Regions from separate parts of the Paenibacillus sp. S29 genome, predicted to be linked through region 1. Evidence: riboswitches for the same ligand, from Rfam matches in the RefSeq annotation. Region 1 holds a riboswitch; each other region holds the start of a gene.
The links. A riboswitch is a leader RNA that binds a small molecule or an ion and turns the genes downstream of it on or off. The one in region 1 is predicted to bind cyclic di-AMP.
Positions count from the first base shown of each region.

Region 2: another riboswitch for cyclic di-AMP. It lies ahead of ACL9RM_RS14575 (TrkH family potassium uptake protein); the one in region 1 lies ahead of ACL9RM_RS11925 (hypothetical protein).
Region 3: another riboswitch for cyclic di-AMP. It lies ahead of ACL9RM_RS25655 (C40 family peptidase); the one in region 1 lies ahead of ACL9RM_RS11925 (hypothetical protein).
Region 4: another riboswitch for cyclic di-AMP. It lies ahead of ACL9RM_RS23185 (3D domain-containing protein); the one in region 1 lies ahead of ACL9RM_RS11925 (hypothetical protein).

Region 1 is NZ_JBMOUI010000006.1:17,478-20,687, forward strand. Features, by position in the region: gene kdpA (potassium-transporting ATPase subunit KdpA) at 1-422, opposite strand, end outside; gene ACL9RM_RS11920 (potassium-transporting ATPase subunit F) at 573-650, opposite strand; gene ACL9RM_RS11925 (hypothetical protein) at 834-1,229, opposite strand; cyclic di-AMP (ydaO/yuaA leader) riboswitch at 1,345-1,512, opposite strand; gene ACL9RM_RS11930 (glutathione peroxidase) at 1,979-2,464, shown strand; tRNA gene ACL9RM_RS11935 (tRNA-Leu) at 2,556-2,638, opposite strand; gene ACL9RM_RS11940 (urease accessory protein UreF) at 2,901-3,210, shown strand, end outside.
Region 2 is NZ_JBMOUI010000007.1:235,348-238,557, forward strand. Features, by position in the region: gene ACL9RM_RS14570 (potassium channel family protein) at 1-555, opposite strand, end outside; gene ACL9RM_RS14575 (TrkH family potassium uptake protein) at 573-1,913, opposite strand; cyclic di-AMP (ydaO/yuaA leader) riboswitch at 2,322-2,474, opposite strand; gene ACL9RM_RS14580 (CPBP family intramembrane glutamic endopeptidase) at 2,736-3,210, shown strand, end outside.
Region 3 is NZ_JBMOUI010000026.1:18,793-22,002, forward strand. Features, by position in the region: gene ACL9RM_RS25645 (4a-hydroxytetrahydrobiopterin dehydratase) at 1-89, shown strand, start outside; gene ACL9RM_RS25650 (GNAT family N-acetyltransferase) at 168-674, opposite strand; gene ACL9RM_RS25655 (C40 family peptidase) at 980-1,480, opposite strand; cyclic di-AMP (ydaO/yuaA leader) riboswitch at 1,486-1,623, opposite strand; gene ACL9RM_RS25660 (hypothetical protein) at 1,901-2,728, opposite strand; gene ACL9RM_RS25665 (M1 family metallopeptidase) at 2,740-3,210, opposite strand, start outside.
Region 4 is NZ_JBMOUI010000017.1:80,800-84,009, reverse strand. Features, by position in the region: gene ACL9RM_RS23190 (TatD family hydrolase) at 12-782, shown strand; cyclic di-AMP (ydaO/yuaA leader) riboswitch at 984-1,266, shown strand; gene ACL9RM_RS23185 (3D domain-containing protein) at 1,538-2,686, shown strand; gene rnmV (ribonuclease M5) at 2,833-3,210, shown strand, end outside.

The DNA.
Region 1 (3,210 bases):
GAAGTGAACATCATCATCGTGACGAACGCCATCTGTGTCAGATACGTAAGCCCGCTTTCTCCACTATAATGTTGGAGATTCGTATTCGTCATAAAGCTGATTACCGTATTAAAAGCTAGTGATGCTTCCATATTACTGTTTCCCGCCGGATTACCAGGAAGCATTCCCTGTAAACGCAACAGCAAGTAGCTGATCGCCACAAGCACGACATTCGTTGCAATGAAACTCATAACATACGTAGTCCAACGCATGCTCTCCAGCTTCTTCAATCCTACTATCTTATAAATCAGCTTTTCTGTTCCGCCAAAAATCCGATCCGTCCGATTGGGTTCATTCGAGAATACATGATACATATAGGTGCCCACTGGCTTTACCAAGAGCAGCAATATGACGATCACAATTCCAATTTGAAGCAGCTCCATCCTCTATTCCTCCTTCAAAATGCTCCTGCGTTTGGAACAACAGACCTGCTTCAGAGCACCAAACGTGTGCACACGTTTGCGGAAACCTGCTACCTATGATGCTAAATATTCAGATCTGTTGTTCCCGCCCGCTCTATCCCCTATAGCTGACTAGAACTTTTCAGGGTTCAGGAGCGCGTAGATTAAATACATAAACACAATAGCCGTAAGCCCAAGTATAACGATCATCCTCTTCGTCCTCCTTTAGAGGTCTGCGCATCACACCAGCGTACAAACAGCAGTATCACTCCATAACTCACAGCCATGACGAGCAGCATGTATATATCCATCATGTTCATACCCTCCGTATCGGTCCTCAGATCGCCATTCTTATTTCATCATAAAATCATAAAACAACTATGTTATAAGTGCTTATCCGTTCAGCAGAAAACCCACCTCTCCGTTCAATGTGTAGATCACATGGTCCGCTCCCAATCCTCGATAAATTCCTTGTGGATTACAGCCGTGCGTAATAACATAGATCGATTCCGATGTTAGCGGCCGACATATTTGCAGGAAACGGCAAGTCAGATTCAAGCTGTTCTCGAACAAATACACACTACCAATTTCTTTTTTTGGAAAATTACATTTTCCCGCTTGCATGGTATTGATGCGGACAATGTGCTCCACACCCATTTTTTTGAGCTGTCGTTCCTCCTGAGCGCTATTCGTCAGAACTGCAAACGCCAATTTTTTGAAAATAAGCAATTTCACAAAACTTCTGCCCGCTTCATTCGGTGCAGTGACAATAATTAACCGACCTTCCATCAGTAGCTCCTCTCCCGGTATAAAAAGACAACAAAAAGAAGCCGAAGGAAAAAGGCTTTCCTCCGGCTTCTTACATATCCATGATAAAATAAACCATGGCTGCACACGGCGGTTTGTTGCCTCTCCCTGTACGCTTACGAGGTTAGCTGTCGGATTCGGACGTGAGAGTCGCCCTATTTCTGGCACTTGACCGGAAAATTCACCCCATGAGACACACGGCAAGCCGTACAGTCTCGATTGGTTCCCCCGCTTTTGCAACTGCAAAATTCAGCGCTATAGACATTTCGTTGTTGCTTCATTCAAGTTAATTTGAAATTACGTCTTGAATCATACACCCGCGCATGGAAGACTGTAAAGCTCAACTGCGGGGTTATAAATCGGCCTTTAGAGCATAGAAGATTAATAATAACGCTTACAACGCAACTATGCTTCTCACAGCTCACTCAATCTCTGTTTTTCATCCCTTTTCGAAAATGACAAGCATGTCAATATTGGCGTAGGGTAGAGCGTTTTTGGCCTTTTTTTGTAAAAAGAGAAGAAAATACGCTATATGTACCAGCTAAACACCGATTGAACCCGCTTTTATAAGAAGAAACACCTTAATTCGCTCCATTTGCAATGCGATTTACTGTTTTGAACAAAATACGATTTTACAGCGGCTAAAGGCTTAATACAGCTTTTCCAGACTTGCAACCTTACTTTGAATTGCTTACAATTTAATTGCTGAATATTGAATAAGGAGAGATACTATGACCGTTTATGAATATGATGCGCAAACCCTGCAAGGGAAACCAATTCCGTTATCCACATATAAAGGGAATGTTCTGCTTATTGTGAACACAGCCAGCAAATGCGGGTTAACCCCCCAATACAAAGCGTTACAAGAGCTATATGACCAGTACCATGAACTGGGGCTCGAAATTTTGGGATTTCCCAGCAACCAATTCGCCAAACAAGAGCCAGGTTCCAGCGAGGAGATTTCCGAGTTTTGCCAGATCAATTATGGTGTTACCTTTCCGATGTTCGCCAAGACAGATGTCAATGGCGATCAAGCGCACCCCTTATTTCGCTACCTGACCCAAACAGCTCCGGGGGTATTAGGGTCCAAAGCGATCAAATGGAATTTTACTAAATTCTTAATTACACGAGAAGGTAACGTATTTAAGCGCTATGCACCGCAAACCACTCCAGATAAGCTGGCGGGAGATATAGAGAAGCTTTTGCAGCAAAACTGATATTCTTCTTTATCACAGTTATTAAAACAAAAAAAGCATCCCTTCACGTAAACCGTGTCAGGATGCTTTTTCAACTAGGTCTTGCATATAATGCGGTCGAGAGGACTCGAACCTCCACGGGCGTACGCCCACTACCCCCTCAAGATAGCGTGTCTGCCATTCCACCACGACCGCAAATCATAATGTATTGAGGCAACAGATTTATTATACTCTCTCATCAACTATTTGTAAACACAAATATAATAATTATTTTATATGTTATTTTACCTAACATATATGAGCGATAATAATATTTAATTTGACAAAAGGGCTACTAAAATGTAAAAATATATTACATACATTTCGAATTTTTTCGTTATCCCTAAGTAAAGAGTGAAATAATATAACATAAGGATTCACTTCGAGGAGGCGAACCGCCCTGCATAAAGGCAACCGTTTGCTGAACTATGCATTATTGTTGGACCCTTCCCTACCTGTTGGTGGCTTCACCCGTTTTAACGGACTGGAGAAACTATTCCGCAACGGACATTTGAACAGTCTACAAGATCTGGAACATTACATGCTGGATGATTTGTATCCTCAATTTACAACCGTTGACGGCATGGCTATCAAAAGTCTGTATGTCGCCATCCAGCAGAATGACGGTTGGCGAATCGCTCTCATTGATAAGATGCTGCATACCCAACGTCCCTCCTTGCAGCATGTGAAGGAGTTGCGTCTATCCGGTCAGCGTCTACTTAAGCTCG
Region 2 (3,210 bases), on a different contig from region 1:
ACCGTTCGCCGTATGAAGCGCCACGACGCTACAACCAAAGCGGGTACGGGCATTTAGCTCTGCTAGCGTTTTGCCATTCAGACATGCAGGTACATTGAGTTCCACAATACTGTATTCCTTAGACAACTCTAAATAATCGAGCAAATTAGGCGTGACTAGCTGGTGAGCCACCCGGATACCCATATCCCGTTCTGGATAAATAATCCGGTCCACACCGAGCTTTTCTAATGCACGCCCGTGCAGCACAGATATGGCTTTGGCTACAACTTTTTTCACACCCAGCTCCTTCAGCAAAATGGCGGTGAGGATGCTTACCTGAATGTCATCACCAATAGCAACAATGCCACAATCGAAATTACGGATGCCCAGTGATCGCAACGAGTCTTCATCGGTAGCATCCGCCACGACAGTATGTGTCAACATCTCACTCATACTGTCCACAACATCCTCATTCCGGTCAATGCCTAGCACCTCGCACCCCATATCCACCAATTGCAAAGCCAGGCTTGAGCCAAACCGCCCCAAGCCAATAACTACAAACTGCTGCGTTTTCATATCTACTCGAAAACTCCTTATCCTATAATCATTTTGCCTTCCGGATGACGATATAATTCTTTACCCTTTTTCGGCCCCAGTGCATAAGCTAGCGTGAGTGGCCCCAGTCTACCTGCAAACATCGTCAGGGTAATCACCAGCTTGCCTATGACTGTCAAATCAGGTGTAAGCCCCATCGACAGCCCCACCGTACCAAACGCAGACACCGTCTCAAACAAGATCATCAGAAAATGATGATCTTCGGTTGCCGACAAAATCATGGTCACCCCGATCACGAACAGCAACCCCAGCAGTGTAATGGTCAAAGCCTTGTAAATTCGTCCCTGCGCAAGTCGGTACTTGAACAGTACAATATCTTCCCGCCCCCGCAGCATCGAAATCACTGCTCCAATGAGCAGGGCGAATGTTGTTGTCTTAATCCCGCCTCCAGTGGAACCAGGGGAAGCCCCAATAAACATGAGTATGATGATAAAAAACTGCGTAGCCTGCCGCAAGCCTGCGATGTCCAGCGTATTGGCACCTGCGGTACGGGGGGTAACGGACTGGAATAAAGATCCCAGTAGCTTACCACCCCAATCAAGCGAGCCAAGAGTCTTTGGATTCGTAAACTCAAATACAAAAATCACGAGCGTGCCGACTACAATCATAGCGCCCGTCATGCTGAGTACCACCTTGGTATGCAAGGACAGTCTCTTGCGCTTGCGATATTCTGCCAGGTCTGACATCACTACAAAACCAATGCCGCCAGAAATAATTAGAAACATTGCGGTAAAATTAACAATCGGATCATATACATAACCTGTCAAGCTGCGAAATTCACCGAATAAATCAAAACCAGCATTGTTAAACATGGAGATGGCATGCCAGATTCCAAAATAAATCGCCCTGCCTACGGGCATATCAAAGGACCAGCGAACCGAGAATATCGTAGCGCATACGCCTTCAATAACCAGTGAGTACAGCAATACCTTACGGATTAACCCGACAATTCCCTCTACAGAAGTCTGATTCATCGCTTCCTGCAAAATGAGGCGCTCCCGCAAGGAAATCCGACGTTTGAACACCAGCGCGATCAAGGTAGCCATAGTCATAAAGCCGAGACCGCCAATCTGAATGAGTGCAGCGATGACGACTTGACCAAAGGTTGTGAAAAAGGTCCCTGTATCCTTAACGACAAGCCCTGTTACACACGTCGCGGACGCGGCAGTAAACAAAGCGTCTATAAACGCAAGTGGCTTTCCTGTTGTATTGGAGATCGGCAGCATTAACAATAAGCTACCTATTAGAATGATAATGGCAAAGCCCGCAACGAATATCTGCGGTGGAGAAAGCCGAAGCCAGCTTGCATTGGGATTCATCTATTCATCACTTCTCTCCTAATCCTTAAAACTAAAAATCAGTGATTTAATACGGTGTAAGCTCGCTACGCGTTCCATTTGATCTTTCGATCGTCGTTGCCCCTGAATTTTTTGATTTTTCCAAACCTTAGTTAACTATAATTAGCATTCCCTGAATACAGGAAGAATGCATGTCAAGCACTACTCGGCCCCCTGTGCTATTGGCGGGCAGTAGCGAAAGGGGCAGAATTGTTCTGAAGAAGCGAAGCGTTTGCCTTTATCTCCGGATTTTAACCATTAAAGGGGGTATACAATAAAAAAATCCGGGGATAACAGCAATCGGAAGAATAATCTGCACCCGCAGCGGTCTAACCAATCCAAACACTTTTATACGCACAAAAAAAGACACCGGAAAACCGAGTGCCTGACTTGGTTCCTGCTCATAGCCTACGAGGTTAGCTGACGGATTCGGGCAGCACAGTATGCCCTATTTACACTTCCGATCCAGCAGGATCGGTTGTAAAATTCACCCCAGTAACATGGTTCCCCCGTTTTCCCATAGAAATTCGGCTCAACTGTATATCATTACCTATGTATTTCATAGGCATTGCCTCAAGATTATAATCCTTCTATATCCAGATCACAAAACCGATTTCGCCGAAAAAACGTGAAATTGGCTTTATTTTGCGAATGGGCATCGTTTAATCGCAGCTTATCTAATTTTATTGAAACTTTAAAGTGCTTTCGCTCTATTTTCATGAATATCGTTGGTCTGTTGGCGGGAACCTGTGCAGTATGATATCTTTAATGGATGTTCTTATTTACAGATTAAGGAGGAAACTCATGAATCCTATCGGGAAACCGGTCGTGCTCACGGCCAACTTCAAAAAATTAGGCTTGCTGGGCGGGATTGGCCTGATTTGCTTTTTTATCTTTCAATTGCTTATTCCCTCGCTTAGCAATCCGAGTCCAGAATCAGTAATGAACGCAAAGGTCATCAGCAAACAAGAAGCGGTCATACACGCATTGGACTTCGCCCGCTCCGAGCTGGGCTATACTGAATCACAGCCTGAGGAGCCTGTCGTGACCTATCAGGCCGAAACAGATTTGTACGGTTATTTATCTAGAGAAAAACTGCTTCAACAGTACGACCGTACATGGAAAAAGAGTTACCCTTACGAAACCTTTCGGGTCGATCTGCCTGAATCCTCAGCGAAGAGTAAACTGCAAATTCATGTGGATTTATCCACTGGCAAGGTCGTTAGCTTTAAACGGATCACCTCCAGCACCAATTACACACAGGCTGATATTTCTACGG
Region 3 (3,210 bases), on a different contig from region 1:
CTTGGGACGACGGCGGTATTATGGCCGTGGATATTAAGGAAGCCCAACAATATAATGAAGCTTTTGAAAAAATGCGCAGCAGTCATTGAGCTTGTAATGATCTGTCGTATGATGATAGAAGCGCCTTCGCTATACAACATCGTGGTTGTATGCCGAAGGCGCTTTTATCATAGAATCTGGGTTGGGTGCTCGGGACGATATACCATACAATAAAATGGTTTTTTGCCATCAGGAGTCTGGCGTTCATAGGTATCTGTAAGCTTAAATCCAGCCGCCTTGTAGGCCCGGATAGCGCGCTCATTCCAAGTGAGCACCTCTAGATCAATTTCATTCTTCGGGTTGCGTCGTTGAGCTTCCTCTGCAATGGCACGGACAAAATCAGAGCCTTTGCCATGTCCGCACCTGTCAGGATGCATTCCAAGACCTAGCCGGGTCACACCGATCATAGGAAAATATTGAGCAAATCCTGTTAGCTTGTTCTCTTCATCCAGTACGGCAACATATTGCTCTTGGCGAAGCGTGGGACTTCCAAATTCGACTTCAAGCGCCTTCATTTGTTCCCAGGGGAGCCAACCATATATGTTATAAGGTGGATCATAGTGCCACTCACAGATTGCAGCCGCTTGATGCTCGTCCATCGGTACGATCCGATAGTTGGATATTGAGGCCGGCATGTGTTCCATCCTCCTTTTACACAGGTACTTCAATCATTAACAACAGATTGTAGACAAGTTGCAGAGGAATGGCAAGCGTGTTTATTTCATACCTAAGTCGGGTATACATTCAATAAGAAGGAATTACTGCTCATATGCTCCCCCAGCGGTGACGGTAAAACCGACGATGTTCGCTACAATTGAAACCTTTTGAGGTCTCAGTTCGTCAGTAAAGATAATAATTGCTGATGTTGTGGACATAAAAAACCGCAATTCGATTCCGGCCAGAATCAAATTGCGGCTAGGGTTAGCTTGCTGTGCGTTAGTTATTCTACGTTATCGTCATCAGGAATGTCTGAAGCTACAGAATGGTAAGCGTCTGTGCTCATAATTCTTTTTGCACCGACATAGCGGTTAGCGTAATAATTTTCGTTCAGTGAGCTAACTACTACACCACGTGAAGTCGAGGAGTGGGCAAATTTCCCTTCACCTACGAAGATACCTACATGGGAAATGCCTCTTCCTGTGGTGTTGAAGAACACCAGGTCCCCAGGTCTCATTTCATCGCGGGATACAGAAGATCCCATTTTGAATTGTGATCCTGATTGATGCGGAAGTTTAATTCCCAGTTTGTTGTATACGTACATTGTGAAGCCGGAGCAATCGAATCCCTCGAGTGTAGTGCCTCCGCTTCTGTAGTTCGTTCCTTTGGCATCTTGGATGACCTGGTCCATCTTAGAGTCTGCATATGCACTGCCGCCACCGAATGTAAAAGATGTAAAGGCAATGGCAAGACCCATAGCTGCGATCGTTAGCTTCTTCTTCAAAAAAAATATACCCCTTCCAATGCCTGCGAGGTTAGCTTAAGGATTCGGTAGAAGGTTCCCCTATGACCACTCTGTTGCGAGATCAATTCACCCAAACTGGTTCCCCCGCTTCCTAGGTGCCAGGAATTAGGCTTAACTTAAGATGTGCACCTTGGAGAGCAGTATTCACAATAACGTTATTTTTGAGATAAAGGTTACAATAAAGATTACAAAGTTGTTACTATCAGTTCACTGCGATTATTGTAACAAAGACGGCTGACTTTGGCAAATGTTTCATTGCAAAAAGTTACAAAAAAAATCTGCTCCTAATGTCCCAGGAACAGATCTTGTTAACAGTATTCAGTTATGTGTCGTTTGCGCGAGTATGAATCAAGGTTTTTCGACAGACGGAAATGAAGTAAAAAAACATAAAGGCAGGGCTTAGCTTCTACTAGAGATATCGGTATGCCATAGTCTGTACTGCGAACTGATATGCCACAGCCTGACCAGACTAGTAACAAAATGATACGATTGCTGGAGAATGAGCGCCAGCATGCCAGTCCAAATCATCGCCACGGTGCCAAATAGACCGAAGACCAGCAGCACACAAGCACCGAGCAAAAGGGATATACCGACAGCTGGGAGGAGCTGGCGAAAGAAGGCGAGCAGGGACGATAGTATGGCGTGACCACCGACAGTACCCAGTTGCATATACAGGATGCACTGCCGAATGAACCATCCGTATGCCATCCATCCAATGACATAGGGCAATAAATGCAGCAGATAAGAGGAAGATTGAAGTGCTCCTGCTACAATAGGGTAGAGTCTCGGTACTACCCAAAAGGCGGGAAGCAGCAGCAGTCCCAACTCGATGGTGTAATACAACAGCGACGACATGCCATGGCGTTTCATACCCTTGAAAAAGGACAGGCTTTGCGGTTCAGTCGCATCGGTATGCAGACTTTGATATATTCCGGCTCTAATGAAGGGAGTGATCAGTATGCGTAGTACAGTCGCCCCTAGTAGTATCCACAAATACACATGTACTTCCCGGCTGTCCATCAGAGCAATCTGACTCTCCATCCAAAATAAGGTCTGTCCCAGCTCGTTTTGACCCTGATCAGGATAACGGAGCAATAGCGGGATAACGGCAGACTGCACCAGCCGATAGAGAAACACCCCCCACAGTAGTCGATACAGAAATAAAATGATAACGATATAGAAACGTATGCGCACCAGCGCCCAGCCCTCTTTTATAATAGTCCGCATCTATAGACACCTCACCATGACAGACTTCCAAGCAGTGTCTCCAACAGCTTGGTTACACTTATACTCCAACGGGTTTGTTGCTTTTCGTCCAATTCGGCTTTTAGGCTATTGTTAATATGCTTGTTCTCCAGTGCAATGGTATATAAGGGATCAAGGGTTACATGGGAAACGGGATAAGTACTTTTGATCCGAAACTTTGTACTTTTGCCCGCGCCGTCCCAAGCCTTGAATATCGTGGTACCATCCTTGAAGGTAAATTGGACAGGGATCTTGGGATAATCCGCCCCTTTTTTGCTGACCGTCACGACTGCTTCATATCCATTCTCCAGCTTGTGGTTTGTGATGTGATCCACTGAAAAGTCCGCCATCTGGCCGTCATATACATACTGTTCAAAATAGTGGCTCCATGAGCGTCCGGTGACTCTCTCCACGATACGTTGAAAATCCAGTGAGGACGGATGCTTGAATCGGTACGTCTGGAC
Region 4 (3,210 bases), on a different contig from region 1:
AGATGTAAACCTTGGATTTATTCGACACTCATACTCACTTGGATGCGCCACAATTTGACGAAGATCGTGAAGAAGTTATAGCACGTGCTGTCGAATCAGGAGTAACGCGGATGATCAATATCGGATTTAATCGTGAGACCATTCCATCCACCATGAAATTGGCCGAGACGTATGATTTTATTTATGCGGCAGTTGGATGGCACCCACAGGATGCTATTACAATGCAGGAGGGCGATCTAGAATGGATTGCATCGTTATGCAGTCATAAAAAGGTTGTAGCCATCGGGGAGATCGGTCTGGATTATTATTGGGATACATCACCGAAGGATGTGCAGCATCGGGTGTTTCGAAATCAAATTGGTCTGGCTCGTGAGCTCAAGATGCCCATTGTTATTCATAACCGGGATGCACATGAAGATATTGTTAAGATTTTGCGCGAGGAAAAAGCGAGTGAGATTGGTGGAGTCATGCACTCCTTTTCGGGTAGCTGGGAGACAGCCAAAATGGTGCTGGATATGGGATTTCACCTTTCCTTCGGTGGTCCAATAACGTTCAAAAATGCCAAGCAGCCAAAAGAGGTGCTCGCACAGGTGCCGCTGGACCGTCTGCTCATTGAAACTGATGCTCCCTATCTGACGCCTCATCCGTTTCGTGGGAAGCGAAATGAGTCTGCACATGTGAGACTGGTAGCAGAGGCTGCAGCCCAAATCAAAGGGATTACAGTGGAGGAATTAGTGTCAATAACGACCCGAAATGCCCTGGAACGATTTGACATTCAATGAAAAAGTGAAGAAATCGATCAAAATAAAGAGATAGACGAAGCTAATCATGAATTTGTTGCAGGAAACTCGAGAATATTACAATATTTTAACCGAATATTTTAAAAAATGTACTTGAAACCTGCTTTACAACATGCATAGAAACAGGATATCATCTTTTCAGTGAATTGTTGTTTGAATGTAAACATCAACAAGTCATTTCATGAACCAGTCTCGCTGAGTCCCTTTTACAGGGAACGGGGGAACCGATATGGCTTACAGTACGTCCGGCGTATGTGCAAGAAGGGAACGTCTCTTCCGCCAGCCGGCTCGACCTAAATTCTTTTCCCGGATGGGATTGAACAGGTGGAGGAGCCGTATTTCGATTTCTTTCTGGGTCTTCGGGGTGAATGTGAAGGCGACCGCCATGAGCGGTTGACCCAAGCTAGGGCGACTCTCTACGTCCGAACCCGACAGCTAACCCCGTAAGCGTAACAAGAGAGAAGCCATCTCGTGCATGAGTTTTCCCGCATATTCACACATGCCGGAAGCCACGAAAGAGCTCTCTAGTCTCTTTCTCTGGCTTTTTTTGTTGTGAATAAAAGAAAATCTGTCATCATACTGTGGTTAAACAGGGGAGGACAGCATGCCGCGAAGACGGGTACATGGTGCAGGACAGTCGTAGTTTGGGCTTGTCTTGTAGAAAATCTGTTATAGTCACGTCAAATCTCAACTATGTCTTACTCCAGACGGCGGGCTATGTAAGGAGGACGGAGGAAATGGGCATTTTCCAGAAAAAGGATACCCATGAGTCACGCTCATCCAGCATGTCTTACGTATTGCGTTGGAAGCAAGAGAATGTGCGCCAGGCTGCTTTGGTTGCTATTTTTCTAATCGCGCTAACGATTATGATTTCAATTCTGATGTACACGCAATCTAAAAAACAAGTCTTTTTTGTCATCGATGGCAAGGCGTCTGCGGTAGAAACCCGGGAATCCAAGCTTCAAGATTTGCTGAGCGAGCATTCCATTTCACTTCAGCCGCATGATACAGTTTCCATGCCGCTAAATGGAGCAATACAGGATGGCGATCGCGTAGTCATTAAACGTGCCAATCAGGTTAAAGTATCTTCAGGCAATGAGACGAAAAAGCTGTACACAACAGAAAATACAGTAGAAGGTGCCATTCGTACCTCGGGCTATAAATTATCATCAACGGATAAAGTTTATCCTGCGTTGGATGCCTCTGTTTCGTCTAACATGGACATAAAAATCGTCCGTGTGAAGAAACAGCAGGTCGAACAGAAAAAGCAGGTGCCTTATCAGGTCATCAAAACGGCCGATCCGAGTCTTTATAAAGGCGATAATCGGGTCATTCAAAGCGGCAAATCGGGTGTGGTCGTCCAGCACGTTCAAAAGGTATATCATGATGGAAAGTTGGTATCCAAACAGCTGGTTAACAAGGAAGTTGCACAGAACCGTGTGGATAAAGTCATTGCGGTAGGAACGAAGAAAAAACCGGTCGTTCTTGCTGCTTCCGTCGGTCCCAATGATGCGGTTAAGGCAACAACGGTTAGTTCGGGCAGTGCTGTCCGTAAAGCAGGCGTAAATTTTAAATATAGCAAAGTTTTACAAAATGTCTCCATGACGGCGTATTCCTCACAGGAGCCAGGTATCGGTACACGTACTGCATCCGGCGCACGTGTCACGGAAGGACGCACCATCGCGGTCGATCCGAGTATAATTCCAATCGGCTGGTGGGTGTACATCGAAGGGGTGGGCTTCCGTCGTGCGGAGGATACCGGTGGCGCGATTAAAGGCCACAAAATCGATGTGTATTATGAGAGTTTGAGCCGAGCCAACCAATTTGGTCGTAAGCACGGTAAAACCGTATATGTTATCGGACCGGTAAAGCCTGAAATCAACTAAAACAGGTTGTGTATGTTGAGGGCAATGCGATAGTATTAACAACATAGTTATGCCATGCTAAGAAGAGGATATCCTCTTCTTATTTTGTTTTCAAAAGCAGGGAAAGATAAATATAGCTTGCTGTGTAGCAGTGGAGGGAAACGCAAATGATCAAGGAAGTGATCGTGGTAGAGGGCCGGGATGATACGGTGGCCATTCGCCGCGCTGTTGAAGCGGATACGATAGAAACTGGCGGCTCCGCCATTAATAAAATGACGCTGCGTAAAATTGCATTGGCGCAGGAGCGGCGGGGGGTCATCATTTTAACCGATCCCGATCATGCAGGGGAGCGCATCCGTAAGATTATCGCTTCCAAGGTACCCGGCTGCAAGCAGGCCTTTATACCCGAGGCAGAAGCGACGCGTAAAGGAGATATTGGCGTGGAGAATGCCTCACCAGAAGCGATCAGACACGCTCTTGCACGGGTCCATACGACAGTGGAAGGCGCCGACCCGCTGATTGAGTGGGCGGACCTGATTGATGCT